Regions from separate parts of the Pseudoalteromonas sp. 0802 genome, predicted to be linked through region 2. Evidence: predicted binding sites of a transcription regulator. Region 2 holds the regulator's gene; the other holds the start of a gene.
What was found. The regulator MetJ, encoded in region 2, represses methionine synthesis genes. The targets are predictions, from matches to a motif close to TAGACGTCTAGACGTCTA.
Positions count from the first base shown of each region.

Region 1 (5,718 bases), on a different contig from region 2:
AAAAGCACTTGCCAACTGCCACCGTTAAGCTCCATCAACTCTTTTTGGCTTGTTGCAAACTCAAACTCACCCGGTTGCATAAAGCCTAACGTTTTCGTGCTGCCATCAGCAAATACCACAGTACGGCTAGACACTTTACCGTCAAAATACACATTGGCTTTTTTCAGCACACTTACATTATCAAACTGAGACATCCTCACTCCTGTTGTTTTGTTATTAAGCTACAGACAGTGCCAGTTGTCTGTTTAGCATTCAAGGGGGACTGAGTGAGAAATAATCAAGTCGGGTTAGCTGTAAGCTGTCAGTTTTAAGCCGAAGGTGAAAATAGTGGTGTTGCAGATTATCACCTTGATTCGTTTATCAATGAGTTAGATAACGAAGAAAGAAAATGAAACCCTTTCAATTAACTAACAAGGCAAAATCTGATTTTTGGTATTCAACCAAAAAGCATAACTTTCCGCGCGAAATAAATTTCACGCCTACGGTGAGGGGCTTTTAAAACTGATGGCTGACGGCTGAAAGCTGCGAATGTGTTGGGTTTCACTCCGTTCTACCCAACCTACGGGGCATAAAAAAGCCCGCGCTGTGGTTTTACAGGGCGGGCTTTTAAATTTTAGCGACTAAAGCTTAGAACAAGGCGTTTGCTTTGTTTACGATGTTTTCAACAGTGAAACCAAAGTGCTTGAATAACTCGCCTGCAGGTGCTGACTCACCGAAGGTCGTCATGCCAACCACTGCGCCGTTTAGACCTACGTATTTGTACCAGTAGTCTGCGATGCCCGCTTCGATTGCTACGCGGCGTGTAACGCTTGCTGGTAGTACGCTTTCTTTATACGCAGCGTCTTGCTCATCAAATAAATCAGTTGAAGGCATAGATACCACGCGTACTTTTTTACCTTGTGAACGAAGTTCTGCAGCGGCATCTTGTGCAAGCTGTACTTCAGAACCTGTTGCAATAAGGATAAGCTCTGGCTCGCCGTCACAGCTAAGTACATAACCACCTTTTTTCACATCTGCTAACTGCTGTGCAGTACGCGTTTGTTGCTCAAGGCCTTGGCGAGTGAAAATCAGTGATGTTGGGCCATCTTTACGCTCAATTGCTTGTTGCCATGCAATCGCTGACTCAACTTGGTCACATGGGCGCCAGTTCACTAGGTTAGGCGTCAAACGCATGCTTGCGATTTGCTCTACTGGTTGGTGCGTCGGACCATCTTCACCTAAACCAATTGAATCGTGCGTGTAAACGAAGATGCTTGGCTGCTTCATTAATGCCGCCATACGTACTGCATTGCGTGCGTATTCCATAAACATTAAGAAGGTAGCACCGTAAGGAATAAAGCCTTTATGTAGTGCAATACCATTCATGATCGCTGACATACCAAATTCACGTACACCGTAGAAAATGTAGTTACCGCTTGCATCGTTTGCTTCTAGGCCTTTTGAGCCATCCCAAAGTGTTAAGTTAGAACCTGCAAGGTCAGCAGAGCCACCCATGAATTCTGGTAGTAACGGACCAAACGCGTTTAATGCATTTTGTGATGCTTTACGTGTTGCTGGGTTTGCTGGGTTTGCTTGTAGCTCTTCAATGTAGGCTTGTGACTTTTCAGCCCAGTCAGCTGGTAACTCACCATTTGTACGGCGTTTAAACTCAGCAGCAAGTTCTGGGTGTGCACTTTCATAAGCTGCAAACTTTTCGTCCCAGCTTGCTTCTAGTTGCTTACCTTTTTCTTTGCCATCCCACTCGCTGTAGATATCAGCTGGGATTTCAAATGCATCGCCAGTCCAACCTAGGAACTCACGAGATGCTTTGATTTCGTCTTCACCTAGTGGCGCACCGTGACAATCATGGCTACCTGATTTATTAGGTGAACCGTAACCAATCACTGTTTTACAACAGATTAATGATGGCTTATCAGTGATGCTACGCGCTTCTTCGATAGCGGCGCGAATTGCATCAGGGTTATGACCATCAACATCGCTTACTACGTGCCAGCCATATGCTTTGAAGCGCGCTGGTGTGTCATCGCTGAACCAACCTTCTACTTCACCATCAATTGAGATGCCGTTGTCATCCCAAAATGCAACTAGTTTACCTAGGCCTAATGTACCGGCTAATGAACAGGCTTCGTGTGAAATACCTTCCATTAAACAGCCATCGCCCATGAATGCATACGTGAAGTGATCAACAATATCGTGGCCTTCACGGTTAAACTGTGCAGCTAGCGCTTTTTCGGCAATTGCCATGCCCACTGCATTTGTGATCCCTTGACCTAATGGACCCGTAGTAGTCTCAATACCTGGTGCATATCCATACTCTGGGTGACCTGGTGTTTTTGAGTGCATTTGACGGAAGTTTTTAATTTCCTCTAGTGGTAAGTCATAGCCACTTAAGTGCAGTAGAGAATAGATCAGCATTGAACCGTGGCCATTCGAAAGAATAAATCGATCTCGGTCTGCCCACTCTGGATTCGTTGGATTGTGCTTTAGATAATCGCGCCATAGTACTTCTGCGATATCTGCCATGCCCATAGGGGCGCCAGGGTGACCAGATTTGGCCTGTTGTACTGCGTCCATTGATAAGACGCGAATAGCATTTGCAAGTTCTTTGCGTGATGGCATGAATTCTCCTACCTTTATGTATTTGCGCTGGTTGTTTATGAAGCCCCATTCTTACTTATTGTAAGGGTACAGTGCAATTAAAAATCCGCATTAAATGCACCAATTATGGGCGTTTGTTAAGAACAATACGTTATTAGTAATTTTAAATAGACGTCTAGGCGTAAAATTACTATGCAAACATATTTGTTTTAGATAAAATACGCCCCTTAATTTTTTAGCGCTATTACCGACGTTTGTGAAGCGCAATATTTGTGAGCAGAAATACAATGGCAAAACATTTATTTACTTCTGAATCTGTTTCTGAAGGTCATCCGGATAAAATCGCGGACCAAATCTCTGACGCGGTTCTAGATGCTATCCTTGAACAAGATTCTCATGCCCGTGTTGCATGTGAGACTTACGTTAAAACCGGTATGGTGATGGTTGGTGGTGAAATCACAACTAGCGCTTGGGTTGATATCGAAGAAATCACACGTAAAACAGTACGTGAAATCGGTTACACGCACTCAGACATGGGTTTCGATGCTGACTCTTGTGCGATCTTAAACACTATCGGTAAACAATCTCCAGACATCAACCAAGGTGTTGACCGTGCTCGCCCTGAAGAGCAAGGTGCTGGTGACCAAGGTCTAATGTTTGGTTACGCATGTAATGAAACTGACGTTTTAATGCCTGCACCAATCACTTACTCACACCGTCTAGTTCAGCGTCAAGCTGAAGTTCGTAAAAGCGGTGAGCTTAACTGGTTACGCCCAGATGCAAAATCTCAAGTAACGTTTGCATACGAAAATGGCAAGCCTGTTGGTATTGATGCCGTTGTTCTTTCAACTCAACACTGTGATTCAATCTCACAAAACGACTTAGTTGAAGCGGTAATGGAAACGATCATTAAGCCGGTTCTTCCTGCAGAGCTAATCTCAAGCGCAACTAAGTTTTTCATCAACCCAACTGGCCGTTTCGTAATCGGTGGCCCAATGGGTGACTGTGGTCTTACAGGTCGTAAAATCATCGTTGATACATACGGTGGTATGGCTCGTCACGGTGGTGGTGCTTTCTCTGGTAAAGATCCATCAAAAGTTGACCGTTCAGCTGCATATGCTGCTCGTTACGTTGCTAAAAACGTGGTTGCTGCTGGCCTTGCTGACAAATGTGAGCTACAAGTTTCTTACGCTATCGGTGTTGCAGAGCCAACATCTATCAGCATCGAGACATTTGGTACAGGTAAATTAGAAGAAGCGCGTCTAATCGAATTAGTACGTGAGCACTTCGACCTACGCCCTTACGGCTTAATCCAAATGCTTGATCTTGAGCGTCCTATCTATCAACCGACTGCGGCATACGGTCACTTCGGTCGTGATGAGTTCCCTTGGGAGCGTACAGACAAAGCAGACGCACTTCGCGCAGCTGCTGGCCTGTAATAGGTTAGATAAAATGAAAAAAGCGCCATTTGGCGCTTTTTTTGTGTCTGATTTAAAGGTAGGTAACTATCTTTTCGTAAACTGCGACACCCCAAACTAAGGCTAGAATTAGCAAGCTCAATGTCACTGCCGCAGAAGCCATATCTTTAGCTCGTCCCGATAATACATGATACTCAATCCCTACTCGGTCAGTGAGCGCTTCTATCGACGAGTTAAGTAACTCAACAATTAATAATAACAAGTAAGGAATAAACAACATTAACCAATGATTTAATGACTGCGCAAGAACCACTGACAAGGGTAATAAACACACCCCTAAATAGATTTCAGAACGAAATGCCGACTCTTCTTTAAATGCCGCTTTAAAGCCTTTAATAGAACACTTGGTTGCTTTTAAAATACGCCCAAAGCCAATACCATTTGGCTTATTAACTAGGGGAATTTTTGGTTCTTTCATTTTTTACCTACCCGCTCAGAATTAACCTGATCATAATGATAAATTCTTACTCTGTCACCCAAATACGCTTGATTAAAAACTAGCAATCACCTGGAATACTGCTGGTGTTTGCGCGGGAAAACTGATTATTAGTTAATTGTTCTCTCAGTGCTTGTAGCGTTTTATAAACGCTTTTTAGCGATACCTTGTTACTTAACCAATGCGGAATGGAACCACTTGGATCAGCATAGGCTTGATGGCTGACCAACAAATTACTTTGTTGCTGCTCTAAACGCCAATAGGCGGTGAGGTCTTTAATACGCACAACGCCAGAGACTTCGGCTTTTGCATAAGGTTGGCTTTTGATTTGTAACTCGGTTTTGTGCTCATCTAAAGCGTGATAACAAGAGTAACTGACTAAATCTCTATCTGATACCGGCCAAGGCGAATTAAAGTGGGTATAAACAAGGGTTTCTGAAGGGCTTAAGCGCTCCATTAGCGTCACGCTTTTGACATTTTCGAGCCAGTTTGCGGCGTTGTCGGTATCACTGAGCAATGCCATAAAATCACTGGCCTTGGCATTTTTTACCAGCACAGAAGCATTAATTTCTAAAATACCAGTTTCGTGCTTTTTATAGCTAACCTTTATGCCGTTTTGCTGTTTGTAGGTTTGCCATTCAATAGGGTTAGCTACTGCCGCGAGACTCAAACATGCTAACCCTATCCATAGGCACAAGCGCATTTATTTAAAACCAATAAGGGTCTGTATTAAATGACGCGTGGCGACTTTGCTCCATCGCACTAACCAAAAACTCTGACTTTTGATCAAGCCATGATTGAATTTTTGTCAGCTCTAAGTCGTCTTGCCCTGCGCATAACTGCTTTAAGTACTCAAGAGTGCTTAACTCATAAATACCATGGGAGATATCAACCCACGGCATACGGAACTCATTTCTGTCTTCTTTATCGAACAAGGCACCTAAGCAGTTGCCGCTGAGTAATGAGTTTTCAAGACGGGTGCGTAGTGCCAAATAGTCTTTATCTGTAAACACTTGCTGCTCAGGAATAAGCTCGTGCATGTCGTGCCAATCTTTAGCAAATAAACGCTTAGCAATATCGGCAACTGGTTTTTCTGCAGCCTGAAACTCAGCCTGCCCCCATGATTTTCGCCATTGTTTTTCAATTAACCAGGTTGTTAATTGTAATAATAAGCGGTTGTATCGGGTGCTATGAAAAAGAGTTTCG
Region 1 is NZ_JABVXE010000005.1:16,952-22,669, forward strand. Features, by position in the region: gene HUS61_RS10725 (pyrimidine/purine nucleoside phosphorylase) at 1-194, opposite strand, end outside; partial or broken gene HUS61_RS21900 (hypothetical protein) at 321-392, shown strand; gene tkt (transketolase) at 628-2,619, opposite strand; gene metK (methionine adenosyltransferase) at 2,886-4,037, shown strand; gene HUS61_RS10740 (diacylglycerol kinase) at 4,090-4,494, opposite strand; gene HUS61_RS10745 (START domain-containing protein) at 4,574-5,182, opposite strand; gene HUS61_RS10750 (CYTH and CHAD domain-containing protein) at 5,220-5,718, opposite strand, start outside.
Region 1: the regulator MetJ is predicted to act here: its motif matches at 2,767-2,784, upstream of metK (methionine adenosyltransferase).

Region 2 (5,718 bases):
TATAACTCGCTAACAAGGTGGCACTGTAATCACTGCCATTGCGGCCTAATGTCACCGTATTACCTTGGCAATCTGCTGCTATAAAACCCGTTACTACGTTGATATGTGTTTTGCTAATCGCATCACTGCATTGCTGTTGGTTTTTTTGATGTAAAAGCTGACCATCATTTAGAGTAAATAGCTGTCTTGCATCAACATCTTGCGCATCAACACCTAACTGATTTAGGTAAGCGGCCAATAACCGCGCCGACCACACTTCACCATGAGCAAGTAAAGGTGCTTCAAGTAACTGCTGCTGACTAATTAATTCATTTAATACGGCAAGTTCATCTTTTAACTGTGCCAACGCCTGTTGTTTATTCTGCCCTGTAAGTAGCTGCTCTATAAGCGCACGTTGATTGTTATCAATAAGCAATAGAATATCGCTAACAGCCTGACTATCTTGCTGCTGGTAACTTTGCCAAAGCTTTACTAGGGTATCGGTTGTTTTACCCGATGCCGACACAACGATGCAATCGCCCTGCTCAGTATTAGCAAGAACAATGTTCGCTACCGCATGGTAACGATCTGCCGAGCTTAAGCTTGAGCCACCAAATTTATGAACAATATTTACCATTTCTTCTACCACAGTGCCGTATGTGCTGGCGTTAACTTAAATGACGCGTTTTGTTGGGTATCTTGCTGTGTTTGCTTAGCTTCAGCTTTTGTAACTTGCTGGCCTTGACCTGGTTTTACTAAATTGAAAACACGGTCTAAATCTGCAATGAGATCTTTTACGTCTTCAATACCTACAGAAATACGGATCAGCGTATCGCCCACACCGGCTTCGAGGCGCGCTTTAGGCTCCATTCCTGCGTGGGTCATTGTTGCAGGGTGACAAATCAAGCTTTCTACCCCGCCTAACGACTCAGCAAGGCTGAAGTCTTTAAGGCTTGTTAAAAACGCAGCAGCATCGTTGATGTCGCCTTTAATATCAAAGCTCACCATGCCACCAAAGCCACGTTGCTGTGCTTTAGCAAGCTCATGTTGTGGGTGAGAAGCAAGGCCTGGGTAGTAAACTTGGCTTACATAAGGAGAGTTTTCTAAATACTCAGCAATGGCAAAGGCATTTTCTTGGTGCTGCTTTAGGCGTACATTTAAAGTACGTAAACCACGAAGCGTTAAGTAGCTGTCAAATGGTGCACCAGTAATACCGATATTATTCGCCCACCAAGCAAGTTCGTCGCCTAGCTCTTGCGTTGAAGCAATCACTGCACCGCCCACTACATCAGAGTGACCATTGATGTATTTAGTGGTTGAATGCACAACAATATCAACACCAAACTCAATTGGGTTTTGTAATGCAGGTGATAAGAAGGTGTTGTCAGCCGCAACCAAAGCACCACACTGCTTAGCAATACTAGTAATTGCTTTAATATCTGTTAAACGCAAGATTGGGTTACTTGGCGTTTCAATCCAAATCAACTTGGGTTTAATCGCTAAAATTTCTTGGAGATTTTCAGTTTTAGTTAAATCCAAAACTTTCAGTTTTAACAGGCCACGTTTTTCAAGCGAGGTGAATAAACGGTAACTACCGCCATAACAGTCATGTGGGATCACTAACGTATCGTCACTGTTTAATAGCTGAGTGGCTAAATGCACAGCAGACATACCTGTTGCAGTGATAATACCTCTAGCACCACCTTCAAGCTCAGCTAAGGTTTCAGCTAAGATATCGCGATTTGGGTTACCACTGCGACCATAGTCATACTGGCGCTTAGTATCAAAATCAGCAAACGAATAGGTGGTTGATAAGTATAAAGGAGGCACAACCGCACCATGATGTTTATCGGCTTCGATGCCGTGACGAACAGCAATCGTCGCTTTATTTTTTTCGCTCATTTCATCACCTATTCTTTAATTGGATGTTTAGACGTCTAAAAGGTTAGATGATCAAATATGAGAAGTCAAAGCATTTATCGCTTACACATAGAAGTTTATACATTTACACCACTAGATGGCTAAATAACTAGTATTTGACTATCTTTTTTAAAGAGATAGAATTTCCGCATCTTGCGCTGTGAATAAGGCGTAAATCACTGACAACCGAGGCAACGAAACAACTTATGGCTAAATGGAACGGTGAATACATTCACCCATATGCAGAACACGGTAAAAAATCAGAACAAGTAAAAAAGATTACCGTATCGATCCCACTCAACGTATTAAAAGTATTAACTGACGAGCGTACACGCCGCCAGATCAATAACCTGCGTCATGCGACGAACAGTGAGTTATTGTGTGAAGCTTTCTTACATGCTTTTACAGGTCAACCATTACCAAATGATGACGACCTACGTAAAGACAACCCTGAAAAGGTACCTGAAGAAGTTAAAAGAATTATGCAAGAAATGGGATTAGATATCCCAGTGCTTGATTCAGAATAAGTATTTCGGCCATCGGATCACCGCCGATAATCGCAGATATAAAAAAACTCAGCCTAGGCTGAGTTTTTTATTGCGCGATGTACCTAATAGCTAATTAAGCTTAACGCATGTAATCTTCTGGCATGTCGATTTGCGCCACACCCGACTCTACTGCTGCTTCAGCAACAGCACGTGCAATACGTGGTAATAAACGCGGATCCATAGGCTTAGGAATGATGTACTCGGCACCAAACTCAAGTGACTCAACGCCAGCTGCTTTTAATACTTCACTTGGTACAGGCTCTTTCGCGATACCACGAATTGCGTGCACTGCAGCAATTTTCATTTCATCATTAATTGCCGTTGCACGAACATCTAACGCACCACGGAAAATGAATGGGAAACAAAGCACGTTATTTACTTGGTTAGGGAAATCTGAACGACCCGTTGCCATAATTAAATCGTTACGCGCACTGTGTGCAACTTCTGGAGCAATCTCAGGATCTGGGTTTGAGCATGCAAACACGACTGGCTTATCAGCCATCAGCTTAAGATCATCTGCTGTTAACAGGTTAGGACCTGATACACCAACGAATACGTCAGCATCAGCAATAACATCTTGTAATGTACGCTTATCGGTATTGTTAGCAAATAATTGCTTATACTCGTTTAAGTCATCACGACGTGTATGGATCACACCTTTACGGTCAAGCATATAAATGTGTTCACGCAGTGCGCCACACTTAATTAAAAGCTCCATACAAGCAACAGCAGCAGCACCGGCACCTAAACATACGATGATAGCATCTTCGATATCTTTACCTTGCACTTCAAGGGCGTTAAGCATACCAGCAGCAGTCACAATAGCTGTACCATGTTGGTCATCGTGGAAAACTGGAATATCACAGCGCTCGATAAGCGCTTTTTCGATTTCAAAACACTCTGGCGCTTTAATATCTTCAAGGTTGATACCACCAAACGTATCAGCGATGTTAGCAACCGTATTAATGAAATCTTCTGTTGTGCGGTGTTTAACTTCAATATCAATTGAATCAAGACCAGCAAAACGTTTGAATAGTAACGCTTTACCTTCCATTACAGGTTTTGATGCAAGCGGACCTAAGTTACCTAAACCTAAAATTGCGGTACCGTTTGAAATAACTGCAACCATGTTGCCTTTGCCTGTGTATTTATAGGCATTTGCTGGATCAGCAGCAATTTCACGGACTGGTTCAGCCACACCTGGGCTATAAGCTAAAGCGAGATCGTTAACCGTTTCGGCTGGCTTGGTTAGTTCAACACTAATTTTACCTGGAACGGGGTGAGCGTGGTAATGTAATGCTTGTTCACGAAAATCTGACATAACGCGATAGTATCCTGCAAAAAGTTAAAAAGTGAGAGAGCTTGCATCAGTACGATACCTGTAATGTATAAAAATTCCAAGTATTATCAGGTCTATCCTGTTATATGCTATATCGCTTAATTTTAAAGGATTTCCCAACAATTTCTGTGCATAGTTGCGATTAATCAGACATAAAAATTCACCTATTTATGACCTTTTAAGCACGTGTTTTTGTATTTTATACGCACGTACACTGCAATTAGCCGAAATTAGCCCAAAATAGCCATTTCAACGAAGTTCACAGCATTTACTCACAAAGTTATTTAAATTTATTATTTTTAATAACTTTTATTAAAGTTTATACAAAAAAGAATATAGCCAAGGGGTGGCACTTTGTCTGCAAAATTAGCGACATAATGGGCATAACAGCCAGAAATAGTTATGCAAGATACATAAGTGAAGATGATGAGTGAGTAGCAATGTTAATAAAGAATTTTGTGAATTTTAGGCATAAAAAAAGCACCCTAAGGTGCTTTTTTTAACTAAACAGCAGAGATTACTTCTTGCTGCTAAGTGCACCGAAGCGCTTGTTGAAACGATCAACACGGCCGCCAGTGTCTAAAATCTTTTGCTTACCAGTGTAAAACGGGTGACACTCAGAACATACGTCTAAGTGGATGTCTTTACAAAGAGTTGAGCTAGTTTCGAATTTGTTACCACATGAACAAGTTGCAGTGATAGCTTCGTACTTAGGGTGAATACCTTCTTTCATAGGGAACCTCTAGTTAAGGCCGTATCGCTCTCCAAACCCGAAGTCTGGCACCATACGCAGTTAATACAATTAATAGGCCGCGTATTTTATAGCTCAAGAAGCCTTACGACAAGCTTTAAATACATCTTTCGCTAAAAAAATAACCAAGTGGTCTGTTGTTCAGTATTTGTTGGTAGGTTTTTAACTGCAATTTTAGTACATTATCTTTCTATCTTTGTTTCAGTTGAGTTGTTATGCACTTTGTAGAAGTTGCCATAAAAGTCCCTTTACAGCGTACCTTCGATTATAAAGTTGAACAGCTGCTGCATAGCCCTGAGTTAAAGCCAGGTATGCGCGTTCGCGTGCCATTTGGTAGCCAAAAAAAGGTTGCCGTGGTCTTGGCTCTTAAAACATCAACCGATGTTCCCGCTGACAAAATAAAGCCGATTATTGATGTTATAGACGACACGCCAGTGTTATCTGAGCAACACTTAGCATTACTAAAATTCACAGCACGCTACTACTGTTACCCATTGGGCGAGACCATTCATACGGCACTTCCGGCTGCATTAAGGCAAGGCGAATGCCCAGATAAAACCAGCATTAACATGGTTGAGCTAACCGATAAAGGTGCAAAGCTGCCGTCGCTGAAAGCAAAAACCCAGTTAAATTTATTAAAGCAGCTAGCCGAATCGGGCAAATCATCAGTTACAGAATTAAAAGCACTCGGATTTACCAAAAAAACCATCGACAGTCTGCTCGATAAAGAACTGATCACTCAATTTATTGAACATGATAACCAATGGCAGCAACGCGCGCCGACTGTTGGTAGCAAGCCGGTGCTTAATAAAGAGCAAGCTGTTGCCTGCACCAGCATTAACCAAGCTCGTGGCTTTACCAGCTTTTTACTTGAAGGTGTCACAGGCAGTGGTAAAACCGAAGTGTATTTGCAATGCCTAGAAGAAGTGCTAAAAAAAGGTCAGCAAGCCTTAGTATTAGTGCCTGAAATTGGCTTAACGCCACAAACAGTCAACCGTTTTCGTCGTCGCTTTCCTGATACACCAATTATGCTATGGCACTCAGCCCTAACAGATAACGAACGCTTACAGACCTGGCGTTTTTGTGAAAAAGGCAGCTGCGCCATAGTGATCGGCACACGTTCTAGTATTTTCTTGCCCTTTTTATCTCTTGGCATGATCATCGTTGATGAAGAGCACGAC
Region 2 is NZ_JABVXE010000015.1:19,290-25,007, reverse strand. Features, by position in the region: gene metL (bifunctional aspartate kinase/homoserine dehydrogenase II) at 1-616, opposite strand, end outside; gene metB (cystathionine gamma-synthase) at 622-1,881, opposite strand; gene metJ (met regulon transcriptional regulator MetJ) at 2,106-2,426, shown strand; gene HUS61_RS16815 (malic enzyme-like NAD(P)-binding protein) at 2,527-3,768, opposite strand; gene rpmE (50S ribosomal protein L31) at 4,304-4,519, opposite strand; gene priA (primosomal protein N') at 4,753-5,718, shown strand, end outside.